Regions from separate parts of the Salipiger sp. ABN3_019 genome, predicted to be linked through region 3. Evidence: riboswitches for the same ligand, from Rfam matches in the RefSeq annotation. Region 3 holds a riboswitch; each other region holds the start of a gene.
What was found. Region 3 has a riboswitch for thiamine pyrophosphate ahead of ACXAD2_RS13530 (thiamine ABC transporter substrate-binding protein). Riboswitches for the same ligand answer to the same signal wherever they lie in the genome.

Region 1 (4,273 bases), 1.5 Mb from region 3:
GCGCTGCGCCCGAGGGCAGTTGGGCGCTGATGGCACCGCTGCTGATCCTGCTGGGTCTGCTGGTGGTCTCGGTGCTGATCCTGCAAAGCCTCACCGGCCTGCGCATCATCGCGCTGGTGCTGCTGGTGGTGCCCTGTATGGCCGCAGCCTGGGCGCTGCTGCAAAAGCGCGAGGGCAATCCGCCGCTGCGCGAGCGCGCCCGCACCTTCGCCTTCACCGAACTGCCCGCCTATCGTGGCGAGGTGACGCTGCTGATGATGGCCGGTTTCATTGGCACCGTCGGCGCGCCGCTGCTCGCACCGCTGGTCAAGGCCTCGGGCTTCCATCCCGAAGACCTGCCGCCCGCGCTGGTGCTGGTCAGCTTCGTCTGGATCATCCCGCTGCTTGGCCAGCTTGGCATGAACCCGATCCTTGCCGTGACGCTGATCGCGCCGCTGGTGCCCGCCGCCTCCGAGCTTGGCGTCGCGCCCGAGGCCATCGTGGTGTCGATCACCGCGGGCTGGGCCTTGGGCGGCATCAGTTCGCCCTTCACCGCCACCACGCTGCTGGTGGGAAGTTTCGGCAACGTCAGCGCCCGCCACGTCGGTCTGCGCTGGAACGGCAGCTACATGATCTGCATGCTGCTTCTGCTGTCGGCATGGGTGCTTGCCCTCGGCTATCTCATTCTCTGACCTCCAACTCGCGAAAGTTCCCCTATGAGCCTTGCCCAGACCCCGCCCATCTTTGACGGCCATAATGATCTGCTGCTGCGCCTGCTGCGCGGCGCCGTCAGTGCCAGCGACGTGGTCGGCGGGCTGAGCAGCGGCCACATTGACCTGCCGCGCGCGCGCTCGGGCGGGTTCGGCGGTGGCTTTTTCGCGGTCTTCGTGCCCAGCCCCTCGAAGTCGGGCGACGACATGGACGCGATGGCGCAGCCGCAATACGACCTGCCGCTGCCCGACATGATCCCCCATGCCGAGGCGCTGGAGACCACGTGGAAGGGGGTCGAGGCCTTCGAGGCGCTGGCCGAGGCGGGCGCCATCACCCCCTGCACCACCGCCGCCGAGATCGAGGTCGCGCTGACCGGCCCCAAGATGGCCGCTGTGCTGCACCTCGAGGGCGCCGAAGCGATCGGCCCGGACCTGAGCGAACTGCACGAGCTGCACGCCCGTGGGCTGCGCTCGCTCGGCCCGGTCTGGTCGCGCCCGACGATCTTCGGCAATGGCGTGCCCTTCCGCTTCCCCTCGACGCCGGATATCGGCGACGGGCTCTCCGAAGCGGGCAAGCGGCTGGTCAAGGAATGCAATGATCTCAAGATCATGATCGACCTGTCGCATCTCAACGAAAAGGGCGTCGACGATGTGGCCGCGCTGACCGATGCGCCGCTGGTCGCCACCCATTCCAACGCCTATGCGGTCACCCCGCATGCGCGCAACCTCACCGACCGCCAGCTTGCGATGATCGCCGAGAGCGACGGTATGGTCGGCGTCAACTTCGCCTCGGCCTTCCTGCGCCCCGACGGGCGGATCGATCCCTCCTGCAGCCTCGACGTGGTGCTGCGCCACTTCGACCATTTGATCGAGAAACTGGGCGAGGACCGCGTCGGCTTCGGCTCGGATTTCGACGGTGCGACGGTGCCCGAGGGCATCACCGACATCGCCGGTCTGCCCAATCTGCGCGCCGCCATGACCGCCCATGGCTTCGACGCCGCGCTGATGGAAAAGCTCTGCTCCGGCAACTGGCTGCGCGTGCTGCGCAAAACCTGGGGCGCATAACGCCCTGCCGAAGCGCTTGCCGCTTCGTCTAGACGCAAATATCCCGGGGGTCCGGGGGCAGCGCCCCCGGCTCTCTGCAGCCTTTGGGCTTTCGCACCCGGCCGCATCTGCTAGGGTCCTCCGCACCTAGGGGGGTCCCGGCAAGGGGCTGAGATACTGCTGGCATGCGTGCGGCGCAGTGACCCTTTGAACCTGATCCGGATCATGCCGGCGAAGGGACAGGTGGAGCTGACCGCATGCCCTCGCCGGCCTCATTTATGGAGGCCGCGCCCTTGAACACCCCCGACACAACTTCCCCTATGCCACCCCGCATCCCCAACGTGCTGACCATCGCGGGCACCGACCCCTCGGGCGGTGCGGGGATTCAGGCCGATCTCAAGGCCTTCAGCGCCAACCGTGCCTACGGCATGAGCGTGATCACCGCCGTGGTCGCGCAGAACACGCGCGGGGTGCGCGCGGTCGAGGCGCTGCCGCCAGAGTTCGTCGCGGCGCAGATCGACGCGGTCTTCGACGATGTGCGGGTCGACGCGGTGAAGATCGGCATGGTCGCCAACGCCGGGATCATCCGCGCCGTGGCCGAGCGGTTGCGGCCCCATGGCGCGCGCAACATCGTGTTCGATCCGGTGATGGTGGCCAAAAGCGGCGACGCGCTGCTCGACCCCGAGGCGGTCGCGGCGCTGCGCGCGGATCTGGTGCCGCTGGCGACGCTGATCACCCCCAACCTGCCCGAGGCGGCCGTGCTGCTCTCGCGCGGCGAGGACTGGAGCGCTGAGGAGATGGTCAAGGAACTGCCCGCGCTGGCCGCCATGGGACCAGAGGCGGTGCTGCTCAAGGGCGGCCATCTGACCGGCAGCCCCGAGAGCACCGACCTTCTGTGGTGGCAGGGCCAGACCCGCAGTTACAGCGCGCCGCGCATCGCCACCAAGAACGACCACGGCACCGGCTGCACGCTCTCCGCCGCCATCGCCGCGCTGCTGCCACGCAAGACGCTGCCCGAGGCAGTGGACGAGGCGAAGCGCTACCTGCAAGGCGCGCTGGCCGCGTCGGACCGGCTGCAGGTGGGCGGCGGCCACGGGCCGCTGCACCATTTTCACGAGATGTGGGGCTAGGCCGCGGCCCAGGCGCGGGCAATCTCCCGCGCCGCTGCCGCAGGGTCCGGCTGGCCGCAGATCGCAGAGACCACGGCAAGGCCCTGCGCTCCCGCCTCTTTCGCGGGCGCGGCATGATGCGCCTTCAGCCCGCCGATGGCCACCGCGGGCACCGGGCACGCCGCCACCTGCGCCGCCAGCCCATCCCAGCCCACGGGCTGCTTGTGGTCGGGCTTGGTGGGCGTGGCAAAGACCGGCCCGGCTCCCACATAATCCACCAGCGCGGGCGGAGCCGCCCGCGCCAGTTCCGGGCTTTCCACCGAGAGCCCCAGCAGCATCTCCGGGCCGACCCGCGCCCGCGCCTCGGCGGGGGTCATATCGCCCTGCCCCACGTGCAGCCCATCCGCGCCGATCACCCGCGCAGCCTCGACGTCGTCATTGACGATGAGCAGCGCGCCAGAGCCCGCCAGCGCCGCCTTCAGCGCCCGCCCGGTCTCGATCATTCGCACGGTGCCGCCGTCCTTGTCGCGCAGTTGCACCATCGTGGCGCCGCCCTGCACCGCCAGCCGCGCCGTTTCGACCATGCCGATCCCGGCGCAGAGGCCGGGATCAAGTACCAGATAGACCGACAGGTCAAAGCGCCTCATTCGGCATCCTCCAGCACCCGCAGATCGGCCCCGGCGTCCAGCGCCTCGGGCGTCAGCGCATGCAGCGCGTCGAGGAAGCGGGGCGCGAAACTACCCGGCCCCGTCGCATCCTCATGCGCGTGGCTCCCGGCCACGGCGTAGTGAGAGAGCGCCGCGACGGTGGCCTCGAACGGGTCGCCGCCGAGCCCCACATAAGCCCCGCAAAGGCCGGTGAGCGAACAGCCAAGCGCGGTGTTCAGCGGCATCCAAGGCGAGCCGCCGCCGATCCGCACGCCGCGGCTGCCGTCGGTGACGAAATCCACCGCCCCGGTCACCGCCACCACACCGCCGGTCTGCCGCGCCAGCGCGCGGGCGGCGGCCTCGGCGGCCTCCACCCCGTCGCGCCCGTCGACGCCCTGCCCGCGACTGACCTCTCCGGCGAGCGAGAGGATTTCGGAGGCATTGCCGCGCACCACCGTCGGCTTCAGCGCCAGCAGTTCGGCCGAGACCCGCCGCCGCAGCCCGGTCGCCTGACAGGCCACCGGATCAAGCACCCATGGCTTGCCCGCCGCCTGCGCCCCGGCGATGGCCGCGCGCATCCCTTCGACGAAAGGCTCGGACAAAGTGCCGATGTTGACCGTCAGCGCATGGGCGATACCCGCGAACTCGCCAGCCTCCTCGGCGTCCGAGACCATGGCCGGCGAGGCCCCCGCCGCCAGCAGCACGTTCGCGGCGATGTTCATCGCCACGTAGTTGGTGATGCATTGCACCAGCGGATTGGTGTCGCGCATCTCCTTCAACAGCA
Region 2 (4,273 bases), 1.5 Mb from region 3:
AACTTCGGCCCGCACATGGAGCAGAAATGCGCCACCTTATGCGCCTCCTTGGGAAGGGTCTCGTCATGCATGGACCGCGCCGTGTCGGGATCGAGCGCGAGATTGAACTGATCCTCCCAGCGGAACTCGAAGCGGGCGCGCGAAAGCGCATCGTCGCGGATCTGCGCCGCCGGGTGGCCCTTGGCGAGATCGGCGGCATGGGCGGCGATCTTATAGGTGATCACCCCGGTCTTCACATCGTCGCGGTCCGGCAGGCCAAGGTGCTCCTTGGGCGTCACGTAGCACAGCATCGCCGTGCCGAACCAACCGATCATCGCCGCCCCGATGCCGCTGGTGATGTGATCATAGCCCGGCGCGATATCCGTGGTGAGCGGCCCGAGCGTGTAGAACGGCGCCTCGCCGCAGGTCTCAAGCTGCTTGTCCATATTGGCCTTGATCTTGTGCATGGCCACATGGCCCGGCCCCTCGATCATCACCTGACACTCGTGCTTCCATGCCACCTGCGTCAACTCGCCCAGCGTTTCCAACTCGGCGAACTGCGCCTCGTCGTTGGCGTCGGCGATAAATCCGGGGCGCAGCCCGTCACCCAGCGAGAACGACACGTCATAGGCCCGCGCGATCTCGCAGATCTCGTCGAAATGCTCGTAGAGGAAGCTCTCGCGGTGGTGGTGCAGGCACCATTTGGCCATGATCGAACCGCCGCGACTGACGATCCCGGTCACCCGGTTCACCGTCATCGGGATCATGTGCAGGCGCACGCCCGCGTGGATGGTGAAGTAATCCACCCCCTGCTCGGCCTGCTCGATCAGCGTGTCGCGAAACACCTCCCAGCTCAGGTCCTCGGCGATGCCGCCGACCTTCTCCAGCGCCTGATAGAGCGGCACCGTGCCGATGGGCACCGGCGCGTTGCGCAGGATCCAGTCGCGGATGTTGTGGATGTTGCGCCCGGTCGACAGGTCCATGACCGTGTCGGCCCCCCAGCGCGTCGCCCAGACCATTTTCTCCACCTCCTCGGCCATCGAGGAGGTCACCGCCGAGTTGCCGATATTGGCGTTGATCTTCACCAGAAAGTTGCGCCCGATGATCATCGGCTCAAGCTCGGGGTGGTTGATGTTGGCGGGGATGATCGCGCGGCCCCGGGCGATCTCATCGCGCACGAACTCCGGCGTCACATGGTCAGGGATCGACGCGCCCCAGTCCTGCCCGTCGCGTTCGAGCTGCGCCTTGGCGGCCTTGCGCCCGAGGTTCTCGCGGATGGCGACGAACTCCATCTCCGGCGTGACGATCCCGGCGCGGGCATAGGCCATCTGGGTGACCGCTTTGCCGTCCTTGCCCCGGCGCGGCGCATGGCGGACGGGAAACTCGGGCACCAGCCGCGCGCCTTCGGCAAAGCCATTGTCCTCGGGCTTCACATGGCGGCCATCGTAGCTTTCGGTGTCGGCGCGGGCGCGAACCCAGCCCTCGCGCAGGCGCGGCAGACCGCGGTCGATGGCGATCTCGGCGCCGGGGTCGGTATAGGGGCCGGAGCTGTCATAGACGGTGACCGGCGGCTCACCGGCGGACGGGTGCAGGTCGATCTCGCGCATCGGCACGCGGATCTGCGGGTGCAGCGTGCCCTCATGCCAGACGCGCCGCGAGGCGGGCAGCGGCCCGCAGGTGACTGTTGGGGTCAGGTCTTTCATCGGTCGGAGCCTCCAAGCTCGAAGCGGTGGAGACCCAGTTCCGGTGCGTGAATGGGGTGACATCGCTGCGGCCAAGGCGCGGGTCTGCCCCGCTTGTCCTATCCGCAAGATCCGGGGCGCAGAGCCCCCGGCAACGCCAGTGCACCATCCCTACGCCAGTATGAACTGGATCAGGTTCGTCGGGTCACTGCGCTGCGCGAACGCCAGCAGAATCTCAGCCCCTTGTCGGGACCCCCCGGGTGAGTGGCGCCACCCTGCGGCGAGTCGGGTCGGGCGTCAAGGTGCGGCCTCGGCCCGGCGGGGGGCGGGCGAAGGCGGTCGGAGGCGTATTTGTGGAACAATGAAAGGCGCAGGCCGCGCCCAGCATGCGCACGCCCGGAATGCACGAAGGGCGGCGCCGCATGGCACCGCCCTTGTTTGCTGTTGGCAGAGGTGAGGCGCGCCTCAGACCGCTTCGAGCGCGGCCTTCACGTCGTCGGGCGCGCCGATGTTGCGCAGCGTGGCCGGGCGGTGAATGCGCTTCACCATGCCCGAGAGCGCCTTGCCCGCGCCAATCTCCCAGAACTCATCCGCGCCCTGCGCGACCATATACTCGACCGACTTGCGCCAGCGCACCGAGCCGGTGACCTGCTCGACCAGCAGCGCGCGGATGCGGGCGGGATCGGTCACCGCCTCGGCGATCACATTGGCCACAAGCGGCACCTTGGGCGCGGTAATGTCGACCTGCTCCAGCGCCTCGGCCATCACCTCGGCGGCGGGGGCCATCAGTGCGCAGTGGAAGGGGGCGCTCACCGGCAGCAGCAGCGCGCGCTTGGCGCCCTTCTCCTTGGCGATCTCCACGGCGCGTTCGACCGCTGCCTTGTCGCCCGAGATCACCACCTGCGACGGGTCGTTGTCATTGGCCGCGGCGCAGACCTCGCCCTGCGCCGCCTCTTCGGCGACGGCGCGGGCGGTCGCCAGATCGAGGCCCAGCAGCGCCGCCATGGCGCCCTGACCCACCGGCACTGCCTGCTGCATGGCCTTGCCACGGGTGCGCAGCAGTTTCGCCGCATCGCCAACGCTCAGCGCGCCCGCGGCGGTCAGCGCCGAATATTCGCCCAGCGAGTGACCTGCGACGAAGCTGGCCGCTCCGATCTCGATGCCCTCGGCCTCGAGCGCGCGCATCGCTGCCAGCGAGGTCGCCATCAGCGCGGGCTGAGCGTTTTCGGTGAGGGTGAGCGTTTCGATGTCGCCGTCCCAGATCAGCGACGAGAGGCTCTCGCCCAGCGCTGCGTCCACCTCGTCGAACACGGCTTTCGCCGCCGGATAGGCCTCGGCCAGCGCCTTGCCCATGCCGATGGTCTGCGCCCCCTGACCGGGGAAGATGAAGGCTCGCGTCATGATCGTCTCTCCTAAGGCTCGCGCGGTCGGGTTTTGGCGCGCTTTGGCGCGCAGTCCTAGCGCCAAGCGCCGCGTCGCGCAACGCCCCCGCTGAGCGCCCCCGCCAAGCGTCCCCACAGGCTTCTTCTCTTCAAAAATACGCCGGGGGAGCCGCGCGCTTGCGCGGCGGGGGCAGCGCCCCCGGAAGTGGCGCCACCCGAAAACTCCCGCACAGCACCTTGGTAAGAGGCGGCGTTCCGGCGTAAGAGGGTCGCAGCGGCCTGCCCCCGCGCCGCGCAACAGGAGAAAGACGCCGCAATGACCCTGCTTCGACGCACCGTTCTCGCCACCGCCGCCGCATTGGCGCTGGTCCCGGCCGCCGCGCTCGCCCAGGACAGCACGGATGCCCCGATCAAGATCGGCGACATCAACCACTACAAGCGCCTTGCAGCCTTCGCCGAGCCCTACCGCAAGGGCATCGAACTGGCGGTCAGCGAAATCAATGCGGACGGCGGCGTGCTGGGCCGCCATCTGGAGTTCGTCTTCCGCGACGATCAGGGCGATCCCGCCGAGGCGGTGCGCATCGCCGAAGAACTGATGACCCGCGATGGCACGGTGATGCTCACCGGTACGATCCTCAGCAATGTCGGGCTGGCGCTCAGCTCCTACGCCGCCGAGAAACAGCATGTCTATCTCGCCTCCGAGCCGCTGGCCGATACGCTGGTCTGGGGCTCGGGCAATCCCTACACCTTCCGGTTGCGCACCTCGACATGGGTGCAGGCGGCGATGCTGGCCGAGCAGGCGGCAACCACCGACGCCATCCGCTATGCCACCATCGCGCCGAATTACGCCTATGGCACCGAGGCGGTCGAGGCCTTCAAGGCAAACCTCAAGCGGCTCAAGCCCGAGGTGGAGTTCGTCGCCGAGCAATGGCCCGCGCTGTTCAAGATCGACGCCGGCGCCGAGGTACAGGCGCTGGAGCGCGCCAAGCCCGACGCGATCTACAACGTCACCTTCGGCACCGATCTGGCCAAATTCGTCCGTCAGGGCACCGACCGCGGCCTCTTCGACGGGCGCGACGTCTACGGGCTGCTGACCGGTGAGCCGGAGTATTTCGAGCCGCTCGGCGAGGAGGCTCCCGAGGGCTGGTTCGTCACCGGCTACCCTTGGTACGATTTTGCCGCCGACACGCCCGGCGGTGCGTTCGTCGAGGCTTATGAAGAGATGTTCGG
Region 3 (4,273 bases):
GACGGGCAGTGCCAGCGACAGCGGGTTGGCGAAGGGGCGGACGATCAGGAAGAGGCCGGTGCCCAGCACCAGCGGCGAGACGGCGATGCCCACGAGCCCCAGCCACTCGCCCCAGCGAGTGGATAGCGGCAGCGCCCAGAGCAGGCACAGGAGCGTCGAGGCCAGCGCCACGGTCAGTGAATTCCACGCTGCCTCCCAGCTGCTGGCGCCCAGTTGCAGCAGCCCGGGCAGGCCGCGCGCCACCACCATGCCGAGCGGCGTCAGCAGGAAGAGCGCGGCGAGGGCGATCCACGCGATGTCCGCCGCCCGGGAGAGCCCCGCACGCCCGTCCCAGCGGGTCACCATCCTGTCGAGTCCCGCACCAAAGCCGCCGCCGGTGCCAAGCCGCAGCGCCACCAGCCCCGCCGCCAGTGCCAGCGCCAGCTGGATCACCGAGAGCAGCGCCGCGCGGCCGAGGTCGAAATCAAAGCGCACCGCCTGATAGATCGCCAGCTCGACGGTGGTGGCGCGCGGGCCGCCGCCCAGCGTCAGCGCCACCGCAAAGCTCGACAGGCAGATCACGAAGATCACCGCGAAGGCCCCGGGCGCGATGCGCAGCACCATGGGCGCCTCGAGGGTGCGCAGCATCGCCCATGGCGAGAGCCCCAGCGAGGCGGCGAGGCGAAAGCGTTCGGCGGGGATCGCCAGCCAGCCCTGCAGCAGCAGCCGGGTCGCCAACGGCAGGTTGAAGAACACATGCGCCAGCACAACGCCATGCAGGCCGTAGATGCTGAAGCCGGGCAGTCCGACCGCCCGCAGCGCCGCGTTGACCATGCCGTTCTGGCCGAAGACCGCCAGCAGCCCCAGCACCGCCACGATCGTCGGCAGGATGAACGGCGCACCCAGAAGCGAGATCAGCAGCCCGCGCCCCGGAAAGCGCCGTCGTGCCAGCGCGCGGGCAACCGGGATCGCCAGCGCGACCGAGAACAGTGCCGAAAGACAGGCCTGCCAGAGTGTGAAGCGCAACGCCTGCCAGTCGCCGGGGCCAAGGCTGCCCCAGCCACCAGCCCGCGCCAGCACCGCCGCGACCGGGCCCAGCACCAGTGCCAGCACCAGCCCGCCCGCGGCAAGCGCCGCGATTATTGCGAGAGGCCGCGACGCCATGCCTCGATCGCCTCATCCCGCAGCGCGGCGGCCTCGTCCTCGGAGTAGAACAGCACCTTGCTTGGCAGTTCGAGCTCCTTGAACCCTTCGGGCCAGTCCTCATGCGGCAGGGCGGCGGGGAAGGACCAGTTGCCGGTCGCGATCATCTGCTGGAACTCGGGCGTCAGGATGAAATCCATGAAGTCCTGCGCCAGCTCCGGCTGATCGGTGGTGGCGACCTTTGCGGCCAGTTCGACCATGAAATAATTGCCCTCGGGGAAGATCAGCGCCTTCTTGGTGTGATCGTCCTCGGCGATGATGTGATAGGCGGGCGAGGTGGTGTAGCTCAGCACCATGTCGGCCTCGCCATCGGTGAAAAGGCCGTAGCTTTCCGACCAGCCCTTGGTGACGGTGAGGATCTTCGGCGCCAGCTTGCGCCATGCGTCCTCGGCCCCATCGCCAAACACCGCTTGGGCCCAGAGCGCCATCGCGAGGCCCGAGATCGAACTGCGCGGGTCCTGAATGACGATCTTCAGATCATCCGGCGCGTCGAGCAGCTCGGCAAAGCTGGTGGGCGGCTCGGACAGGCGGGTGGTGTCGTAGATGAAGGCCGTCTCGCCGTAGTTGTAGGGAAGGAAGGTGTCGTCGGTCCAGTCGATCGGCAGGGTGAGCGGCGAGAGGTCCACGCCATGCGGCGCGAAGAGGCCGCTTTCGCGGGCCTTCTTGGTCACATCGGTGTTGAGGCCAAAGACCACATCGGCCTCGGTCTGATCACCTTCGAGCAGCAGACGCGGCAGCAGGTCGCCGGGTTTGAACTGCAGATCGCAGCCGCAGCGCGCTTCGAACATCTCTTCGATCTTTGGGCCGGGGCCCCATTCCGAGACGACGTAATCGCCTGCGTAGACGGTCAGAACGGGCTCTTGCGCCAGCGCCGTGCTGGCAAAGAGACATCCCGCTGCAAAACTGATGGCCTTCATGGCATCCTCCAAATTTGCGGCGAGAGGGCAAGATGGGCCGGGGCGCGCGGGGCCTTGGGCCGTGACCTTCCCTCCGCCGGTGTTAACCGGGTCAGGTTCAACGGGTTCGCGTGGGTCGCATCTCAGCCGGCGCGGATCGCGCGGCACCCCGAGGTAGCGCAAGACCTAGCCGGGGGCGGGGCCTCTGACAAGGGAATTGCGCGCGGTGCCCCGCGTCGTCCAGTGTCGTCCGGTGTCGTCCCGTGTCGCTGTTTGTTGCGGAAATTCCTTGAGACAGGGGCCGCGCTGGCCTAACAGGCTTGGCGAGCAGACCCCGCGGCCCGACACAGGAGACATCCCCATGAGCCTCAACACTTTCGGCCATCTCTTCCGTGTGACCACATGGGGCGAAAGCCATGGCCCGGCGCTTGGCGCGACGGTGGATGGCTGCCCGCCGGGTGTGAAGATCGACGAGGCCGCGCTTCAGCACTGGATGGACCTGCGCAAGCCGGGCCAGAACAAATACACCACCCAGCGGCGCGAGCCCGACGCGGTGAAAATCCTCTCCGGCGTCTTCGAAGGGCAGACCACGGGCACGCCGGTGCAGCTGATGATCGAGAACACCGACCAGCGGTCCAAGGATTACTCCGAGATCGCGGCCAAGTTCCGCCCCGGGCACGCCGACATCACCTATCACCAGAAGTACGGCATCCGCGATTACCGCGGCGGCGGGCGTTCTTCGGCGCGCGAGACGGCGGCGCGGGTGGCTGCGGGCGGTCTGGCGCGGGCGGCGCTGGCCGAGCTGGCGCCGAGCGTGTCGATCACTGGCTACATGGTGCAGATGGGCCCGCAGGCGATCGACCGCTCGCGCTTTGACTGGGACGAGATCGCCCGCAACCCGTTCTGGTGCCCCGATGCCGAAACCGCCGAGGGCTGGGCGGATTATCTCGACGGCCTGCGCAAGTCCGGCGACAGCGTCGGCGCGGTGATCGAGGTGGTCGCGCGCGGCGTCCCCGCGGGGCTGGGCGCGCCGATTTACGGCAAGCTCGACACTGATCTGGCGGCGGCGATGATGTCGATCAACGCGGTGAAGGGTGTGGAAATCGGCGAAGGCATGGCTGCGGCGGCGCTGACCGGCTCTGCCAATGCCGACGAGATCACCATGGGGCCGGATGGGCCGGTATACAGTTCGAACCACGCGGGCGGCGTGCTGGGCGGGATTTCCACCGGCCAGGACGTGGTGGTGCGTTTCGCGGTGAAGCCGACGTCTTCGATCCTGACGCCGCGCAAGACGCTGACGGTGGACGGCGAGGAAACCGACATCGTCACCAAGGGCCGCCACGATCCCTGCGTCGGCATTCGCGCGGTGCCGGTAGGCGAGGCGATGATGGCCTGTGTCATCCTTGATCACCTCTTGCTGCACCGTGGTCAGATCGGCACCAATCGCGGTCAGATCGGCTGATCTGGGCGCCTCCGCCTCCGCCTCTGCCACTGCCACTGCCTCTGGCGCAGTCGCTTTTGCCTGTGGTGTCAGGCGGGCCACGCAGTTGAGGGACGGGGGCGTCAGAGCTGCTCAGCCCGGGCCGCGGAGACGCGCAAGAAGCCCCCGCGTTAGAACTCTTCCCAGCTTACGTCATCGCCCGCGACGGCGCGCTTCGGCGCGGGCTGGGATTGGGCAGCCGGAACCGAAGGCGGCGCAGGCTCGAAGCTTTCGATGGGCGCGGCCACTGGTGTGACATCTTGAGTTTCCGCAGCTTCGACGCCCATAAAGCGATTGAGCTGCGTGGAGAGGCGTTCCGCTTCGCTGCTGAGTTGGTCGCTTGCGGTGCTGGTCTCGCCGACCATCGCGGCGTTCTGTTGCGTGACCTTGTCCAGTTCGGCCACGCCCACGTTGATTTCCTGAAGTCCTGCCGCTTGCTCCTTGGCGGCGGTGGCAATCTCGGCGACCAGATCAGAAACCTCGCTGACATTGCGCACGATGTCCGAGAGCGCGGTGCCCGTCTGTTCCACCAATTGCCCGCCATCCTTCACCTGCTGCGAGCTGTTGGACACCAGCGCTTTGATCTCTCTCGCCAACTCCGAGGCGCGCTGTGCCAGAGAGCGGACCTCTGAGGCGACGACCGAGAAGCCTTTGCCCGACTCTCCGGCACGGGCCGCTTCGACGCCCGCGTTGAGCGCCAGAAGATTGGTCTGGA

Region 1: linked by a shared signal. The riboswitch ahead of thiD (bifunctional hydroxymethylpyrimidine kinase/phosphomethylpyrimidine kinase) and the one ahead of ACXAD2_RS13530 (thiamine ABC transporter substrate-binding protein) in region 3 are both predicted to bind thiamine pyrophosphate.
Region 2: linked by a shared signal. The riboswitch ahead of thiC (phosphomethylpyrimidine synthase ThiC) and the one ahead of ACXAD2_RS13530 (thiamine ABC transporter substrate-binding protein) in region 3 are both predicted to bind thiamine pyrophosphate.

Annotation. Positions count from the first base shown of each region.
Region 1 covers NZ_JBSWTP010000009.1:2,617,298-2,621,570, forward strand. Annotated here, with positions in the region: gene ACXAD2_RS20835 (hypothetical protein) at 1-671, shown strand, start outside; gene ACXAD2_RS20840 (dipeptidase) at 696-1,754, shown strand; TPP riboswitch at 1,873-1,991, shown strand; gene thiD (bifunctional hydroxymethylpyrimidine kinase/phosphomethylpyrimidine kinase) at 2,054-2,863, shown strand; gene thiE (thiamine phosphate synthase) at 2,860-3,489, opposite strand; gene thiM (hydroxyethylthiazole kinase) at 3,486-4,273, opposite strand, start outside.
Region 2 covers NZ_JBSWTP010000009.1:2,621,704-2,625,976, forward strand. Annotated here, with positions in the region: gene thiC (phosphomethylpyrimidine synthase ThiC) at 1-1,682, opposite strand, end outside; TPP riboswitch at 1,812-1,930, opposite strand; gene fabD (ACP S-malonyltransferase) at 2,127-3,062, opposite strand; gene ACXAD2_RS20870 (ABC transporter substrate-binding protein) at 3,360-4,273, shown strand, end outside.
Region 3 covers NZ_JBSWTP010000009.1:1,115,266-1,119,538, forward strand. Annotated here, with positions in the region: gene ACXAD2_RS13525 (thiamine/thiamine pyrophosphate ABC transporter permease ThiP) at 1-1,143, opposite strand, end outside; gene ACXAD2_RS13530 (thiamine ABC transporter substrate-binding protein) at 1,119-2,099, opposite strand; TPP riboswitch at 2,151-2,260, opposite strand; gene aroC (chorismate synthase) at 2,440-3,540, shown strand; gene ACXAD2_RS13540 (methyl-accepting chemotaxis protein) at 3,690-4,273, opposite strand, start outside.